DNA from 3 places in the Photorhabdus heterorhabditis genome. Region 1 is predicted to be linked to each of the others. Evidence: predicted binding sites of a transcription regulator. Region 1 holds the regulator's gene; each other region holds the start of a gene.
The links. The regulator CRP, encoded in region 1, controls carbon source genes, mostly activating them, when cyclic AMP is high. The targets are predictions, from matches to a motif close to ATGTGANNNNNNTCACAT.
Positions count from the first base shown of each region.

Region 1 (6,115 bases):
TATCAAAATAGAGCATATGTTTTGTAGGTTTGAGGGTAAGTTGATTGAGTAAAAGATAGCCATTGATTTTGTTGTGCTATGCTACAAATGTTGATGTGCTATGATAGCCGCCCCGTTGTCGTTAGGCCGTTTTACCTGAAAGTCATGTTGTTCATGATAAATAAATTGCAGGAGTGGCAGGACAGCAAATACAGCGATAAATGAGTAGGATTGTTTCCTATGTTATTAATAATAGATAACTACGATTCTTTTACATATAACTTATATCAATACTTTTGTGAATTGGGAATAGATGTTTTAGTTAAGCGCAATGATGAATTACTGCTTGAGGATATTGAGAGATTAGCTCCCACTCATCTTGTTATTTCCCCAGGCCCCTGTACGCCAAATGAAGCAGGCATTTCTCTGACTGCGATTTCGCATTTTGCGGGGCAGTTGCCGATTTTGGGTGTTTGCCTTGGACATCAGGCAATTGGACAGGCATTTGGTGCCAGTGTAGTAAAAGCTAGAGAAGTCATGCATGGGAAAACTTCTGCTATTCATCATAATCAGCAAGGTGTGTTTAAAGGTCTTAATCGGCCATTAACGGTTACCCGTTACCATTCATTGGTGATTGCTGCGGAAACATTACCTGCTTCATTTGAGGTGACTGCATGGAGCCAGCATGACGGCAATGTAGATGAAATCATGGGAATTCGTCACCGCACGTTGCCTCTGGAAGGTGTGCAGTTCCATCCAGAAAGTATTCTCAGCGAGCAAGGGCATCAGCTACTGAGAAACTTCCTTAGATATTAACCAGATACCAATAATTTCTTCATTTATTCATCTTTTTCATTGGCCCATCTTTGATTTTTTATGCGTATTTTGTGATTATATTTTCACTTTTAAATAATGTATATATAAAAATCGGGTGGGAAAATGACAGAACATGCCGCAGTAAATAGAAATACCTACGATCAAGTCATGTTGCCAATCTATTCACCGGCACAGTTTATACCGGTGAAAGGGCAAGGTAGTCGTGTATGGGATCAACAAGGGAAGGAATACATTGATTTTGCGGGTGGTATTGCTGTTATGGCTTTGGGACATTGTCACCCTGAGTTGGTTGATGTTTTGAAGCAGCAAGGAGAGAAACTTTGGCATATCAGTAATATTTTCACCAATGAACCGGCTTTAATATTGGCGCAGAAATTGATTGATGCTACGTTTGCTGAACGGGTATTTTTTGCTAATTCAGGTGCAGAAGCGAATGAAGCTGCATTTAAACTGGCTCGTCACTATGCCATTACCCGTCACAGCCCATATAAAACCAAAATTATTGCGTTCCATCAGGGATTTCATGGTCGTACCCTTTTTACTGTCTCTGTTGGTGGTCAGCCAAAATATGCTGATGGTTTTGGGCCAAAACCCGCAGATATTATTCATGTACCTTTTAATGACTTAGAGGCGGTAAAGGCAGTCATGGATGACCATACTTGTGCGGTTATATTGGAACCTGTTCAGGGAGAAGGGGGAGTAACTCCTGCAACATCTGCGTTTATTCATGGGGTGCGTGAGCTTTGTGATAAACATCAGGTGCTGCTGGTGTTTGACGAAGTACAAAGTGGGATGGGACGTACCGGCAAACTGTTTTCTTATATGCATTATGATGTTGCACCGGATATTATCACCACAGCGAAAGCACTAGGAAATGGTTTTCCTGTCAGTGCTATGCTGACCACCGCGAATATTGCCTCGGTTATGGTGCCGGGAACTCACGGTACGACTTACGGTGGTAATCCGCTGGCTTGTGCAGTCGCAAATGTTGCGTTTGATATTATCAATACGCCAGAGGTTCTGGATGGGGTTGAAAAACGTCATAATTTAATTGTGAATTTTTTGAACGATATTAATCAGCAATATTCCGTATTTGGTGAGATCCGTGGAAAAGGATTACTGATTGGTGCGGAACTAAAAGGGCAGTATCAGGGAAAATCTAAAGATATCCTGCAACTGGCTGCTGAAAATGGGCTAATGTTGCTGAGTGCTGGCAGTGATGTACTGCGTTTCACACCTTCGTTGATTATCAGTAAAGAAGAGATTGCTCAGGGAATGGAACGGTTGGAAAAGACGATTAGCCAGTTAGTATAACGAATACAAGAAAAATCAGCGCAAATATAATGCGCTGATTCATCAGGTATTAACGTGTACCGTAAACAACAATTGTTTTGCCGTGTGCGGAAATCAGGTTTTGATCTTCCAGCATTTTCAGGATACGACCAACCGTTTCACGGGAACAGCCAACAATTTGGCCAATTTCCTGACGTGTGATTTTGATTTGCATCCCATCCGGGTGGGTCATAGCATCTGGTTGTTTTGCCAAATTCAGCAAGGTCTGAGCAATACGGCCGGTAACATCCAGAAAGGCTAGATTACCGACTTTCTCAGAAGTCGTTTGCAAACGGCTTGCCATTTGGGCAGATAAACGCATTAGAATATCCGGGTTGACCTGAATCAGTTGGCGGAATTTTTTATAGGAAATTTCAGCCACTTCACAGGCACTTTTAGCCCGTACCCAGGCTGTACGCTCTTGCCCTTCTTCAAATAATCCAAGTTCGCCAATGAAATCTCCCTGATTTAAATAGGAGAGGATCATCTCTTTGCCTTCTTCATCTTTAATCAAAACTGCAACAGAGCCTTTTACGATGTAGTAAAGCGTCTCTGCTTTTTCGCCTTGATGAATAAGCGTGCTTTTAGATGGATATTTATGAATATGGCAGTGTGACAAAAACCATTCAAGAGTGGGGTCTGTTTGTGGCTTGCCGAGAACCATTCGCTTCATCCTCTGTTGTTATCGCTGCCTAAATAACATGAGAATCTAAAAGTTTCTCATCAGGCTGGCTTATAAAGACACTAGCTTAACATATTAGTTTGTCGAAAAACCGACAGGTGAAAGTTTTATATAGGTTATCTAAAATTTGAACCCTGAGTATTGATCCTAACCTAATATATACCTGACCTGCTTCTGTTTGTAGCACAGGAAAAGGTTTCTGTCTTGTCTTGTATTGTTTCAGCATCATGAACTGCGCATTAGATTGCCAGTTTAATACCGAAAGGGTAGGCTTTAATGCAAAAAATGGTTTAAGGGGGGATTATGCAAGCACGGGTAAAATGGGTTGAAGGGTTATCTCTTTTGGGGGAGTCGTCTTCGGGTCATCAGATAATGATGGATGGAAATGCCGGCGATAAGGCACCAAGCCCAATGGAAATGGTATTAATGGCAGCGGGTGGTTGCAGTACGATTGATGTTGTTTCTATTTTGCAGAAAGGTAGATATGACGTAATAGATTGTGAGGTAAAATTAACTTCCCGCCGTCGTGAAGAAGCGCCACGCTTGTTTACTCATATAAATCTGCATTTCATTGTGACAGGCAAAGATTTAACAGATAAAGCGGTTGAACGTGCTGTTATACTTTCCGCAGAAAAATATTGCTCTGTTTCGTTGATGCTGGGAAAGTCAGTTGAAATCACCCACAGTTTTGAAATTAAAGATGCAGATTAAGATATTATTTATTGATTAAAAAATAACGGCAGGTAACTAACATTTCAGTTACCTGTTTTATTAACTGAATAATGTAAAGATGTGAATTCAGAGACTGGATTTTTTACATTTATCCCAGGTTCTGATCAGCAAATCTTTTCCCCTTCCAGCAATCGTTGTACTAATGGCGTCATAATTAATTCCATTGCCAATCCCATTTTTCCGCCTGGAACCACAATGGTATTAATACTTGAAACGAATGAGCCTTGTAGCATTGATAACAGGTACGGGAAATCAATCTGAGTCAGATCACGGAAACGGATGACAATGAAACTTTCATCCAATGATGGAATGGCTTTGGCTGAAAATGGGTTGGAGGTATCCACGGTAGGGACACGTTGAAAGTTGATATGTGTTCGCGAAAATTGTGGCGTAATGTAATTGATATAATCATCCATAGAACGAACAACAGAATCCATCACCGCTTCTTGTGAATGTCCTCGTTCCCCGGTATCACGGATAAGTTTCTGTATCCATTCAAGGTTGACAATCGGCACTACTCCTACCAGCAGATCGACATGGCTGGCAACGTTATGTTGTGGTGTTACAACGCCACCATGTAGACCTTCATAGAACAGCACATCGGTTTGCTTGGGTAAGGATGCCCATGGTGTAAATGTACCGGGTAGCTGGTTGTAAGGAACGGCATCGTCATAAGTATGAAGATATTTCCGACGACGGCCTTCACCCGTTTCACCATAGTCAATCATGGTTTTTTCCAGCATGCCAAAATCATTGGCTTCTGGCCCAAAGTAACTGATATGTCTGCCTTGTTCTTTGGCTTTACGAATCGCAGCATCCATTTCAGGGCGGGTGTAACGGTGGAAACTGTCCCCTTCTATTTGCGCCGCACTGATATTAAGTTGCTGGAAAATTTTACGGAAAGCTAAACTCGTTGTTGTTGTTCCGGCGCCGCTAGAGCCGGTAATTGCAATAATCGGATGTTTGGCGGACATACAGTAAACTCCATAATGTTAAGAATCGAACATTTCTTTCGGCATAATATTGATGCTTTCATGCAGTTCAGACCACACCAGCATAACATCTCCTCGTTCTAACTGACGGCGTATGTCAGTGACTTTCTGCTCAAGCGATTTTTCATGTTCGCCATAGTCAGTACCTTCCCGCAGGACAAAGCTCTCTATCAAATTTAGCAGAGTTTCTGGTTCCAGTTGTTGCCACGGAATAATCATTGCGGTTGCTCCAGATAAGATGACAGCCAACCTGGAATACGTTGTTCCAGCCACATTTGTGGTTTCTTCAGAGAACCACTGACAAAGCCGACGTGTCCACCATGTTCTGTCATTTGATATTCAATATTCTTAGGCAGAGTTTTGAGATCAGGGACAACTTCTGGCGACATAAAGGGATCGTCTTTGGCATGAATAATCAGCAGTGGCACAGTAATGTCAGGCAGACGTGGCAGTGCACTGCACTGGCGATAGTAGTCTACTGCATCTTTAAAATTGTGGAGCTTTGCGGTTACAATTTCATCAAATTCCCGAATGCGTTTCAATTTTTTTACCTGAGACAGATTGATTGGCAGTGAATTTGGGTAGCGTAGCAATTTGCGAGTAATATTGCGTTTCAGGCTATTAAGCAGATAGCGCTCATAAACTTGAGAAAATCCTCTTTCTATCCGGTTGGAGCAGGCTTCCAGCATCAGAGGCGCGGAGACAACGACCGCAGCATTGACTTGGGCATTTGTTTTTTCTTCTGCCAGATAACAGGCCAGTACATTACCACCAATTGAATAACCCACAGCTGAGGTTGGTACATCACCGTAGGTCTGTTTCAGCCAGTTTAAAAAATAACGGGCATCGTTTGTTTCGCCTGAGTGATAGAGACGTTTCTGGCGGTTTGGTTCACCACTGCACCCACGGAAGTGCATGACAACACCAAGCCAGCCTTTTTTCTGACAGATATGGAGCAAACCGTTGGCGTAAGGGCTATTGAAACTACCCTCCAGCCCATGAAACAGGATCAACCGTGGCTTGTGGGCCGCAGTTGTCGGATCTTCACTCCATGCCAGGTCAACAAAATCGTTATCGGGCAGATTAAGTCGTTGCCAGTATGGTTGCAATGTAGGATACCACCGCATCAAACGCGGAAGTAATGTTTGCAAATGTGGATTACTGACTCCGGTTAGAGGACGAAAGATATCAGACATAATGGTTCCGATTTAATGATTAGTTATATTGTATGATGAATAACATACTGATATTTTCTGTGAAAGGGAAACGCCATTATTCAGGATGAAAGGTAACTATTCATGACAGCAAGCTTAATTTTTTCATTAACAACTTTTTTGTTTATTTCTTCTATTACGCCTGGTCCAAACAACATGTTGCTGACGTCATCGGGGGCTAATTTTGGTGTTATCCGCTCTTTGGGACTGATATTCGGCATTCTTCTGGGAATGCAGACGATTTTGTATTTGGCAGCATTCGGTATAGCTGCGTTACTATTGGTTTATCCAGCTATTCACACGATAATGAAAATTGCGGGTAGCCTCTATTTGCTGTGGTTGGCATG
Region 1 covers NZ_LJCS01000022.1:47,581-53,695, forward strand. Annotated here, with positions in the region: gene AM629_RS09825 (aminodeoxychorismate synthase component II) at 220-795, shown strand; gene argD (bifunctional acetylornithine/succinyldiaminopimelate transaminase) at 919-2,130, shown strand; gene crp (cAMP-activated global transcriptional regulator CRP) at 2,180-2,812, opposite strand; gene AM629_RS09840 (OsmC family protein) at 3,134-3,541, shown strand; gene AM629_RS09845 (phosphoribulokinase) at 3,667-4,536, opposite strand; gene AM629_RS09850 (YheU family protein) at 4,555-4,773, opposite strand; gene AM629_RS09855 (hydrolase) at 4,770-5,750, opposite strand; gene AM629_RS09860 (LysE family translocator) at 5,853-6,115, shown strand, end outside.

Region 2 (6,115 bases), on a different contig from region 1:
CGCGGAATGAAATCTCCGTCGGAATCTTCTCACCCTGCCAGTACATTTGTGCAGAAATATTCGCTGCAATTTCACGGTAAATATCCGTGAATTCACTATCAGGATTACTGATAACGGTTGGTTCACCACGGTCTAGATCTTCACGTAAGGAAATATGCAGGGGGATTTGTCCCAGTAATTTGCAGTTATATTTAGCTGCCAATTTTTCCGCCCCTCCAGTACCGAAGATAGGCTCCAGATGACCGCAGTTGCTGCAAATATGCGCACTCATGTTTTCAATAATACCCAGTACAGGAACCTTAACTTTTTGGAACATCACGATGCCTTTCATCGCATCAATCAATGCAATATCCTGTGGCGTTGTTACCACCAGAGCGCCAGTTACCGGAATATTTTGTGACAAAGTAAGCTGAATATCACCGGTTCCTGGTGGCATATCAATAACCAGATAATCAAGATCCGGCCACAATGTATCTTGTAGCATCTGCATCAATGCTTTACTGGCCATCGGGCCGCGCCATACCATTGCATTGTCATCGGTCACCAGATAACCAATTGAGTTAGTGGCAAGGCCGTGAGTCATGATAGGCGCCATATGCTGCCCATCTGGAGAAGTTGGGCGCTCTTTAGTTGTTCCCAGCATATTCGGGACAGAAGGACCGTAGATATCTGCATCCAAAATACCCACTTTTGCACCTTCCTGAGCCAGCGCCAGTGCCAGATTTACGGCTGTACTGGATTTACCTACACCGCCTTTGCCTGAACTGACCGCTAAAATATTACGGACACCATTAATTCCTGGCAGATCGTTAGCACGACGTAATGTGCTGATATCATGGTTCAGTTTCCACGCAACAGATTTTGCACCCGTTATCGCCTGCAATTTTTGGGTTGTTGCCTGTTTCAACGCTTCAAAGCCACGTTGCCACACGAACGGCATTATCAATTCAATATGTAGAACACCATCAAGCATCGTGCAGTGATGCAGTGCTTTTAGAGTTGTCAGATCGTGTTCCAATGTCAGATGTGTAAAGGTAGCAAGTATTTTTGTTACCTGAGATTTCAGCAGGTCAGGATTGGTCTGCTCGGGGGATTGTGAGTTCATCCCGGCTCCTTTGATTATCGCTATTACCTAAAAACCATCTTTTCATCATAACAGAACCAAACGAGTTCGGATAAGATCAGGTATAAAAACTCATTTCCAGCTCACTGATTCGATTTTTATTCAATAAAACTCGCTAAGATTAAGTGTTACCCTAGCGACAATTTTTCTGATCAGGTAACATCGAATTCCCTTTTTCACTTATGGAAGTCAGATCCTTATTATGTCTCAAGTCGCAAAAAAATTATTGGTGACGTGTGCGTTACCATATGCTAACGGTCCAATCCATCTCGGTCACATGCTGGAACATATCCAGGCAGATATTTGGGTCCGTTTTCAGCGAATGCGCGGCAAAGAGGTTCACTTTATCTGCGCCGACGATGCTCATGGAACACCAGTCATGCTGAAAGCTCAGCAAATGGGTATTGCTCCTGAAGAGATGATCGCAGCCGTGAACCAAGAACATCATCAGGATTTTACTGGCTTTTCAGTTAGCTATGATAACTATCACTCCACGCACAGCAAAGAGAACCAAGAGTTATCAACTAAAATTTATCTGGAGCTGAAAAAGAACGGTCATATTAAGAATCGTACTATTTCTCAGTTATATGATCCTGAGAAAGGTATGTTCCTGCCGGATCGCTTTGTAAAAGGCAATTGCCCGAAATGCAAAGCAGAAGATCAATACGGCGATAACTGTGAAGTTTGCGGTTCTACTTACAGTCCTACTGAGCTGATCAACCCACGTTCGGCTGTCTCTGGTGCGACACCAGAAATGCGTGAAACAGAACACTTTTTCTTCGATTTACCTGCATTCAGTAACATGCTACAAGCATGGACCCGCTCCGGTGCATTACAGGAGCAAGTTGCTAACAAAATGCAAGAATGGTTTGAGTCCGGTTTACAACAGTGGGATATCACCCGTGATGCCCCTTATTTTGGTTTTGAAGTTCCTGATGCGCCCGGCAAATATTTCTATGTTTGGCTGGATGCTCCTATTGGCTATATGGGTTCCTTCCAAAATTTATGTGACAAACGCGGAAATCTGAGCTTTGATGATTTCTGGGCAAAAGATTCCACCGCTGATCTTTATCACTTTATCGGTAAAGATATTGTCTATTTCCACAGTCTGTTCTGGCCTGCCATGCTGGAAGGCAGCGGTTATCGTAAGCCAACAAATATATTTGTTCACGGCTACGTGACCGTAAACGGTGCAAAAATGTCCAAATCCCGTGGTACTTTTATTAAGGCCAGCACTTACTTGGATCATCTGGATGCAGACTGCCTGCGCTATTACTATGCAGCTAAACTCTCTTCCCGTATTGACGATATCGATTTGAATCTGGAAGATTTTGTTCAGCGTGTTAACAGCGATATCGTTAACAAAGTTGTTAACTTGGCATCCCGTAATGCAGGTTTCATTAATAAACGGTTTAGTGGCAAGCTGGCGGATAAACTGGCTGATCCAGCGCTTTACCAGAAGTTTATTGATGGGGCGAAAGTGATCGAAGAAGAGTTCAATAACCGCGAATTCAGTAAAGCAATCCGTGAAATCATGACTCTGGCTGATTTAGCAAACCGTTATGTGGATGAACAAGCGCCATGGGTTGTGGCAAAAGAAGAAGGCCGTGATGCAGATCTTCAAGCTATCTGTTCAATGGGAATCAACCTGTTCCGTGTTCTAATGACTTTCCTTAAACCGGTTTTGCCAAGTCTGGCAGAACGTGCCGAAGCGTTCCTGAACACAGAATTAACTTGGAATGACATTGAACAACCTCTACTGGATCATCAGGTTTCCGCCTTTAAGGCTCTGTTCAGCCGTATGGATATGGACAAAGTGAATGTTATGGTTGCTGCATCTAAGGAAAACATTAACACACCACAGAAAGTCAGTGGCCCATTGGCAGATGATCCCATTCAAGACACGATCACCTTTGATGATTTCGCTAAAGTTGATATGCGAATCGCCCTTATTAAACAAGCTGATTTCGTAGAAGGTTCAGATAAGTTACTGAAACTGAATCTGGATCTGGGTGGCGAAACTCGTCAGGTGTTTTCCGGTATCCGCTCCAGTTATCCTGATCCAAAAGCGCTGGAAGGCCGTTTGACCGTGATGGTGGCTAACCTGGCGCCGCGTAAAATGCGCTTTGGTGTTTCTGAAGGTATGGTAATGGCTGCTGGCCCTGGCGGAAAAGATATTTTCCTACTCAGCCCTGACAGCGGTGCACAACCCGGTATGCAAGTGAAATAGCAATAAATTCATCTTATGAATATATCTTAGCGGGGATCAGCCATGATCCCCGCTTTTTTAAATGTGATTTATGGCACATTTTCAGCGTTAATTGTATGATGAATGCCTCACTGGAATTAGGAATTTTGTTATGTCGTTTCGTGAAGTACTGATTATAGGTTGGCAGTACCTGCGAGCATTTGTACTGATTTATCTGTGTCTACTGGCAGGTAATGCCGTCTCTGCCCTGCTACCCATCACTATCCCTGGCAGTATTATCGGTATGTTGATATTGTTCGTTTTACTCGCTTTCCAGCTTATCCCTGCTCACTGGGCAAAACCCGGTTGTAGCCTGTTACTGAAAAATATGACCCTGCTGTTTCTGCCTATCGGTGTAGGCATTATGAATTATTACGATCAGATCAGCCAACAGATGCTACCGATTGTCCTTTCATGCTTGATCAGCACCGCCGTTGTTATGATTATCGTTGCTTACAGTTCCCATTATATTCACCGTGAACGTCCGGTTATTGGCTCCGTATCAGAAGTGAAGATTGAACAACAGAAACAAGAGAAATAAAAATGTTAAGTCATATTTGGTGGTCACTACCACTGACATTGATTGTATTCTACATTGCAAGAAAACTTTCACTACAGCTCAAAGTTCCCATTCTTAATCCTTTATTGGTTTCTATCGCAGTGCTTATTCCGATATTGATAATAACCAATACCCCCTATGATCACTATTTCGCAGGCAGCCGGATTTTAAATGATCTGCTCCAGCCCGCCGTGGTTGCGTTGGCATTTCCTTTATATGAACAGCTGCACCAGATCCGGGCCCAATGGAAATCCATCATCAGTATCTGTTTTATCGGCAGTATCGTTGCTATGGTGACAGGTACTGCTATTGCACTGTGGACAGGCGCCACACCTGAAATGGCAGCCTCTATACTTCCTAAATCAGTCACTACGCCTATCGCAATGGCAGTCGCCGATGCTATCGGCGGTATTCCTGCAATTAGCGCCGCTTGTGTCATTTTTGTCGGTATTCTTGGCGCCGTATTTGGTCATAACCTATTCGATATTTTGCAGGTAAAAACTAAAGCATCCCGCGGCTTAGCAATGGGAACCGCATCACATGCTTTAGGTACCGCCCGTTGCGCGGAAGTTAATTTTATTGAAGGCGCATATAGCTCATTAGCACTGATGACCTGCGGTATCATTACTTCACTGACGGCCCCTTTTGTGTTCCCAGTGCTACTATACTTATTTGGCTAGTTATAGTTAAAAAATTTGATGCAGATCTCTAAATTACTGGCTTTAATTACAAAAATTTCACCATCTATACCCAATAGATTTCAAGATGGATCGCGACGGCAAAGGAGCGAATCCCCGGGAGCATAGATAACTATGTCATAGATAACACTGTGACCGGGGTGAGTGAGTGCAGCCAACAAAGAGACAACTTGAAAGATAACAGGTATATATGATGTTAATCACATTAAAAACCTGACCAAACAGCCTAAAATTATCTTAACTTAATTTGGAGATCGTTCTATGCAAGCTCGTTTTCACTCTATCTGGGCACAGTTGCCATCTAAACTACAGGATGCACTTTTGCCCTATGCAGGAAACGACAACTTTCCTGCTATGCTTACCGCTGAACAAGCGAAATCCATCAAGAAAGCCTGTGGCTTTGACGATAACACATTGGCGATTGCTCTGCTGCCATTAGCAGCAGCATGTTCCCTCACGCCGATATCGCATTTTAATGTCGGTGCAATTGCCCGTGGAGAAAGCGGAAACCTCTACTTTGGTGCCAATATGGAATTTACCGGCGTGCCGTTACAGCAAACAATTCATGCTGAACAATGTGCTATCACCCACGCTTGGTTGCGGGGCGAGAAAAAATTGACATCCATTACCGTGAATTACTCTCCATGCGGTCACTGCCGTCAGTTTATGAACGAACTTAATAGTGGCACACAACTAGAGGTCCATCTACCAAAGCAAACACCTTCAACATTAGGTGACTATTTACCCGATTCATTTGGTCCAAACGATCTGGGGATTACCACTCTGTTAATGGACCCGATTAATCATGGCTATAAATTAGAAACCACCGATAAACTGGTACTAACTGCACTAGATGCAGCAAACCAGAGCCATGCCCCATACAGCAATTCATACAGTGGTATCGCACTTTTGGGAAAAAACGGAAAAATCTATTCTGGCCGTTACGCAGAAAATGCTGCATTTAACCCAAGCTTACCCCCACTACAAGCAGCACTGATTTTGATGAATATGTCTGGTGGTGATTATTTGGCTATCGAAAGAGCGGTACTCATTGAGGGAAAACACAGCCACTTATCCCAACGAAGCGCAACTCAATCCATACTCGCTACTTTGGGTTGTAGTAAATTTGAGCACTACACCTTCTAAGTTCGATGAAAAATTCAATTTTCCCTCTATATCAGATAGAGGGTTTTCCTCAATGAAAACAGTGAACGTAACATTTTATTAGCCAAATCTGGATGTTATCTCTCATTTTCACCCATAATACCTCTAATTAAGTAACATTTACTGTACATATTTTTCCTATCTCTTAGGATCTATAATTGACCTTGTTATCCATTTAGTTCAAAGAGTAAGATTCATGGAACTGGAACACGAAAGTAAACGTCCATTATATATTCCCTATGCTGGCCCAATCCTGTTGGAATTCCCCCTGCTGAATAAAGGCAGTGCCTTTACTGAAGAAGAGCGTAGCAACTTTAACCTGC
Region 2 covers NZ_LJCS01000001.1:32,143-38,257, forward strand. Annotated here, with positions in the region: gene apbC (iron-sulfur cluster carrier protein ApbC) at 1-1,105, opposite strand, end outside; gene metG (methionine--tRNA ligase) at 1,326-3,353, shown strand; gene AM629_RS00170 (CidA/LrgA family protein) at 3,484-3,912, shown strand; gene AM629_RS00175 (CidB/LrgB family autolysis modulator) at 3,915-4,610, shown strand; gene cdd (cytidine deaminase) at 4,890-5,774, shown strand; gene AM629_RS00185 (NAD-dependent malic enzyme) at 5,989-6,115, shown strand, end outside.
Region 2: the regulator CRP is predicted to act here: its motif matches at 3,415-3,432, upstream of AM629_RS00170 (CidA/LrgA family protein).

Region 3 (6,115 bases), on a different contig from region 1:
CTGTTGTTGGTCAGAAGAAAGTAAAAGCTGGTCAGGATTTCTTTCCACTGACTGTTAACTATCAGGAGCGTACTTACGCTGCTGGCCGTATTCCAGGTAGTTTTTTCCGTCGCGAAGGCCGCCCGGGAGAAGGTGAAACGCTGGTAGCTCGTTTGATTGATCGTCCTCTGCGCCCTCTATTCCCAGAAGGTTTCCTGAACGAGGTTCAGATTGTAGCAACTGTTGTTTCTGTTAATCCACAAGTTAATCCTGATATTGTTGCAATGATTGGTGCTTCTGCTGCACTAGCACTTTCTGGTATTCCATTCAATGGTCCAATTGGCGCTGCTCGTGTTGGTTATATCAATGATCAATATATACTGAACCCAACTAGTGATGAGCTGAAAAATAGCCGTTTGGATCTCGTGGTTTCAGGTACTGCTGGCGCTGTACTGATGGTTGAATCTGAAGCGGATCTGTTAACTGAAGAGCAAATGCTGGGCGCGGTGGTGTTTGGTCATGATCAACAACAGGTGGTTATTGATAACATTAATGCATTGGTTGCGGAAGCGGGCAAAGAAAAATGGGATTGGACACCAGAACCTGTTAACCAAGAATTACATGATCGGGTCGCCGCATTGGCAGAAAGCCGTCTGGGTGATGCTTATCGTATCACTGAGAAACAAGAGCGTTATGCTCAAGTTGATGCTATCAAAGATGAAGTTTCAGCAGTATTGTTGGAACAGGATGAAACTCTGGATGAAGCCGAAATCCATGAGATTTTGGGTAGCTTAGAGAAAAATGTTGTTCGCAGTCGTGTTTTACGTGGTGAACCACGTATTGATGGTCGTGAAAAGGATATGATTCGTGCGTTGGACGTACGTACTGGTGTTCTGCCTCGTACCCACGGTTCTGCACTGTTTACTCGTGGTGAAACTCAGGCTTTGGTTACTGCGACTTTGGGTACAGAACGTGATGCACAAATCATTGATGAGCTGATGGGTGAACGCACAGATCGCTTCCTGCTGCACTATAACTTCCCTCCATACTCTGTTGGTGAGACGGGTATGATTGGTTCGCCAAAACGTCGTGAAATTGGTCACGGCCGTCTGGCTAAACGTGGTGTATTGGCAGTCATGCCGAAAGCTAATGAATTCCCATATACTGTTCGTGTAGTTTCTGAAATTACTGAATCAAACGGCTCATCTTCAATGGCATCTGTTTGTGGTGCATCTCTTGCACTGATGGACGCAGGTGTACCGATTAAAGCTGCTGTTGCTGGTATTGCAATGGGGCTGGTGAAAGAAGGGGATAACTTTGTTGTTCTGTCTGACATTCTGGGTGATGAAGATCATTTGGGAGACATGGACTTTAAAGTAGCAGGTAGCCGTGAAGGTGTTAGTGCTCTGCAAATGGATATCAAAATTGAAGGTATCACTCGCGAAATTATGCAAGTTGCTCTGAATCAAGCAAAAGGTGCACGTTTGCATATCCTGAGTGTAATGGAGCAGGCAATTCATTGCCCACGTAATGATATTTCTGAATTTGCACCACGCATTCACACTATCAAGATTAATCCTGACAAGATCAAAGATGTTATCGGTAAAGGAGGCTCAGTTATCCGTGCGCTGACTGAAGAAACCGGTACTACTATTGAAATCGAAGATGATGGAACAGTGAAGATTGCTGCAACTGATGGCGAAAAAGCAAAACATGCAATCAGTCGTATTGAAGAAATTACTGCGGAGATTGAAGTTGGGCGTGTTTACGCTGGTAAAGTAACCCGTATCGTTGATTTCGGCGCATTTGTTGCTATCGGTGGTGGTAAAGAAGGTCTGGTACATATTTCTCAGATTGCGGATAAACGTGTTGAGAAAGTGGCTGATTATTTGCAGCTAGGTCAGGAAGTATCAGTTAAAGTACTAGAAGTTGATCGCCAGGGCCGTGTTCGTTTGAGCATTAAAGAAGCAACAGCGGGTACAACTGTTGAGGAAGCATCACAGGTACCACAATCAGCAGAATAAATTTGATGTCATAAACGGTGTCTTGTAAAAAAGCGCCGTTTAATAGACTCGAGGGCAGGAGGCCCAATAAATGCAAGATGGGTGATAGGTCATTCTTATCAATGTCTGACTTTCGGGAGTAGGAAATGAATTTTTTTCTGCGCTGGTGTTATGCTGTAGCAATACTTATTTTAACAGGATGCAGCAGCAAGGATTGGCGTAAAAACGAAGTTTTTGCTATTCCGTTACAACCTTCATTGCAGCAGGAAGTTATTCTGGCTCGTATGGAACAGATTCTCGCGAGTCGGTCATTGACAGAAGATGAGTACGCACAGCTTTTATATGAGAGAGGTGTGCTGTATGATAGTCTCGGGCTGAGGGCTTTGGCACGGAATGATTTTTCTATTGCCTTATCTATTCGCCCTAATATTCCAGAGATTTTTAATTATCTGGGGATTTACTTTACGCAGGCTGGCAATTTTGATGCCGCCTATGAAGCGTTTGATTCTGTATTAGAGCTTGATCCAACTTACAATTACGCGCGTCTGAACCGCGGCATCGCGTTGTATTACGGTGGCCGGTATAAGTTAGCGCAGGATGATCTGCAGGCGTTTTATCAAGACGATCCAAATGATCCTTTTCGTTCGTTGTGGTTGTACCTAGTGGAAAAAGAATTTTATCCTAAAGGAGCGATGGTAAATTTGTCGCAACACTACGAAAAAGCGAACCGGGGGCAATGGGGCTGGAATATAGTTGAATTCTACTTAGGTAAAATCAGTGAATATACATTGATGGATCGCTTAAAAGAGAATGCAACGGATAACACTTCGCTCGCTGAGCATCTCAGTGAAACTGACTTCTATTTAGGTAAACATTACCTAAGTCTGGGGGACAAGGATAGCGCATCTGCGTTATTCAAGCTGACGGTAGCTAATAATGCACATAATTTTGTTGAGCACCGCTATGCATTGTTGGAGTTGGCGCTGTTAGGCCAGGAACAAGACGACCTATCAGAATCGGACCAGCAATAGCTGACGAACATTTTTCGAGATCGATTAACAAAGTCCATCATCTTGACCGATGAGGGCTTATTTGTTCGTTTAATTACATACTTTGAGCCAGTTCACATTTTAAATGAAAATGACCGAAATTCTTTTCGATGCGTTATGTAGACTGGCCGCCATAACTAATGAGGCACCATTACATGACCACTGAGACTGAAATCTCTTTTGCTGATCTGGGTTTATCAGCACCTATTCTTTCTGCACTGGAAGATCTTGGCTATGAAAAGCCATCTCCAATTCAGCAACAATGTATTCCTCACTTATTAAACGGTCGTGATGTGCTGGGTATGGCACAGACTGGTAGTGGTAAAACGGCAGCATTTAGCTTGCCCTTATTGCATAACATTAATGCTGAGCTGAAAGCTCCGCAGATCCTTGTGCTGGCACCGACCCGTGAACTGGCGGTACAGGTAGCTGAAGCATGCGCAGATTTTTCTAAACATATGCGTAATGTGAATGTTGTTGCACTATATGGTGGACAACGTTATGACGTTCAATTACGCGCTTTGCGTCAGGGACCACAAATTGTTGTGGGTACACCAGGTCGTCTTTTGGACCATCTGAAGCGTGGTACTTTAGATCTGTCTAACCTGAGCGGCTTGGTTTTGGATGAAGCTGACGAAATGCTGCGCATGGGCTTTATCGAAGATGTTGAAAACATCATGAGTCAAATTCCGGCTGAGCACCAAACTGCGTTGTTCTCTGCAACTATGCCAGAAGCTATCCGCCGTATTACTCGCCGTTTTATGAATGATCCGCAGGAAGTGCGTATTCAGGCTAGCGTAACTACTCGTCCTGATATCAGCCAGAGTTACTGGTCTGTTTACGGTATGCGTAAAAATGAAGCACTGGTGCGTTTCCTTGAGGCTGAAGATTTTGATGCTGCGATTATTTTCGTGCGTACCAAAAACGCAACTCTGGAAGTGGCAGAAGCACTGGAGCGTAATGGTTACAACAGCGCAGCCTTGAACGGCGACATGAACCAGGCTCTGCGTGAACAGACTCTGGAACGCTTGAAAGATGGGCGTTTGGATATTTTGATTGCAACTGATGTTGCTGCGCGTGGCTTGGATGTAGAACGTATCAGCTTGGTTGTTAACTATGATATTCCAATGGATGCAGAATCTTATGTTCACCGTATTGGTCGTACTGGTCGTGCGGGGCGTGCTGGTCGTGCGTTGTTGTTTGTAGAAAACCGTGAACGCCGCTTGTTACGTAACGTTGAACGTACAATGAAGTTGACTATTCCAGAAGTTGAATTGCCAAATGCTGAGTTGTTGAGTCAGCGTCGTTTGGAGAAATTTGCAGCTAATGTACAGCAGCAATTGGAAAGTAGCGATCTGGACCAGTACCGTATTCTATTGTCTAAATTGCAACCGGCGGAAGATCTGGATATAGAAACGCTGGCGGCAGCATTATTGAAAATGGCACAGGGTGAACGTCCGTTGATTCTGCCACCAGATCCGGTTCGTCGTCCTCGCCGTGAATTCAACGAACGTGATGATCGTCGTCGTAATAGCTTTGATGATCGTGGCGAACGTGGCGGTGATCGTCCTCGTCGTGAACGCCGTGATGTTGGTGAAATGGAGTTGTACCGTATTGAAGTGGGCCGTGATGATGGTGTTGAAGTTCGCCATATCGTTGGTGCGATTGCTAATGAGGGTGATATCAGTAGCCGTTATATTGGTAATATCAAACTGTTTGCAACTCACTCTACTATTGAGCTACCAAAAGGTATGCCTGGCGACTTGCTGTCTCACTTTACCCGTACCCGCATTCTAAATAAGCCAATGAATATGCAGTTATTGGGTGATGCACAGCCATTTGAACGCCGGGAGCGTCGTGGTGGTGGTCGTAATAACGGTAATGGTAACGGTAACGGCCCTCGCCGTGATCGTGAAAACTTTGGTGGTGGTCGTCGCTTCAGTGGCGAGCGCCGCAGTGGTGAAGGTCGCGGTGGTGAAGGCCAAAGCCGTAGTAGTTTCCGTGGCCGTAGTGATGACCATGGTCCATCTGCTGCTCCACGCCGCCGTTATAGCAATAGTAACGCGCAGTAATTGACTGATATTTAAGTGATAAAACGGCTCCTTTTTACAGGAGCCGTTTTTGATCTATGGAATAGATCAATTGCTTAGTACCTTAACTGGATTGCTTACGCTGCGTGTGCGCCACAGTTTCAGCCATTGCATAATAGAAGAAACCAGAATTACGGCGCCAAGGATAACCATCACAATGGAAATAGTACCGTTGAAGATGTTGAAACCTTTTGCGGCGGAGTTGAAGTAAACATGTTTCACCATCCAGTAAGCAGCGTAGTTCACGGTAACGTACAGGTAAGCAAGTGGTATCAGGCAAGTCAGCATATACCAGCGTTTTTCAGACAGGCGCAGAATAATTGTTGCGCCAATCATCAAACCGATAGACGCCATTAGCTGATTGGATACACCGAATAGCGCCCAGACTGAGTTGATATCGCCGGAATTCAATAGGTAGCCCCACAGTAAACAGGCGACAATACTGCAACCAATGGAACCTGGTAACCAGTCGATGCGTTTCAGAGGTGCCCAGATATCACCTAGGAAATCTTGTAGCAGGTAACGGGCAACACGTGTACCAGAGTCAACAGCTGTCAGGATAAATACCGCTTCGAACATGACAACGAACTGGAAGAAGTAGGACGTTAACTGGTTGAACCAAGGAATACGAGTGAATATATCAGCCATACCCACTGCCAGCGTTACTGCACCACCCGTACGGCCATTCAGATCGAGGCCGATTTCCTGACTCAGTGCGGGTAGGTGGACAACATCCATACCTAATGTGGCAAAGACTTCTGGAGAGGCATTAATCGCGAAGTAGTCAGCAGGATACAGGGAAGTGGCAGCGATCAGTGCCATTACACCAACGACACATTCTGCTAGCATTGCACCGAAGCCAACTGGCAGGATATCACTCCATTTATCGATCTGTTTGGGCGTTGTACCAGAGCCGATAAATGCGTGGAAACCAGAAATTGCACCACAAGCGATAGTGATAGAGATAAACGGCCATACCGGACCTGCCAGTACA
Region 3 covers NZ_LJCS01000051.1:7,131-13,245, reverse strand. Annotated here, with positions in the region: gene pnp (polyribonucleotide nucleotidyltransferase) at 1-2,003, shown strand, start outside; gene nlpI (lipoprotein NlpI) at 2,129-3,013, shown strand; gene yrbN (protein YrbN) at 3,117-3,197, shown strand; gene AM629_RS15685 (DEAD/DEAH family ATP-dependent RNA helicase) at 3,187-5,103, shown strand; gene AM629_RS15680 (carbon starvation CstA family protein) at 5,170-6,115, opposite strand, start outside.
Region 3: the regulator CRP is predicted to act here: its motif matches at 3,094-3,111, upstream of yrbN (protein YrbN).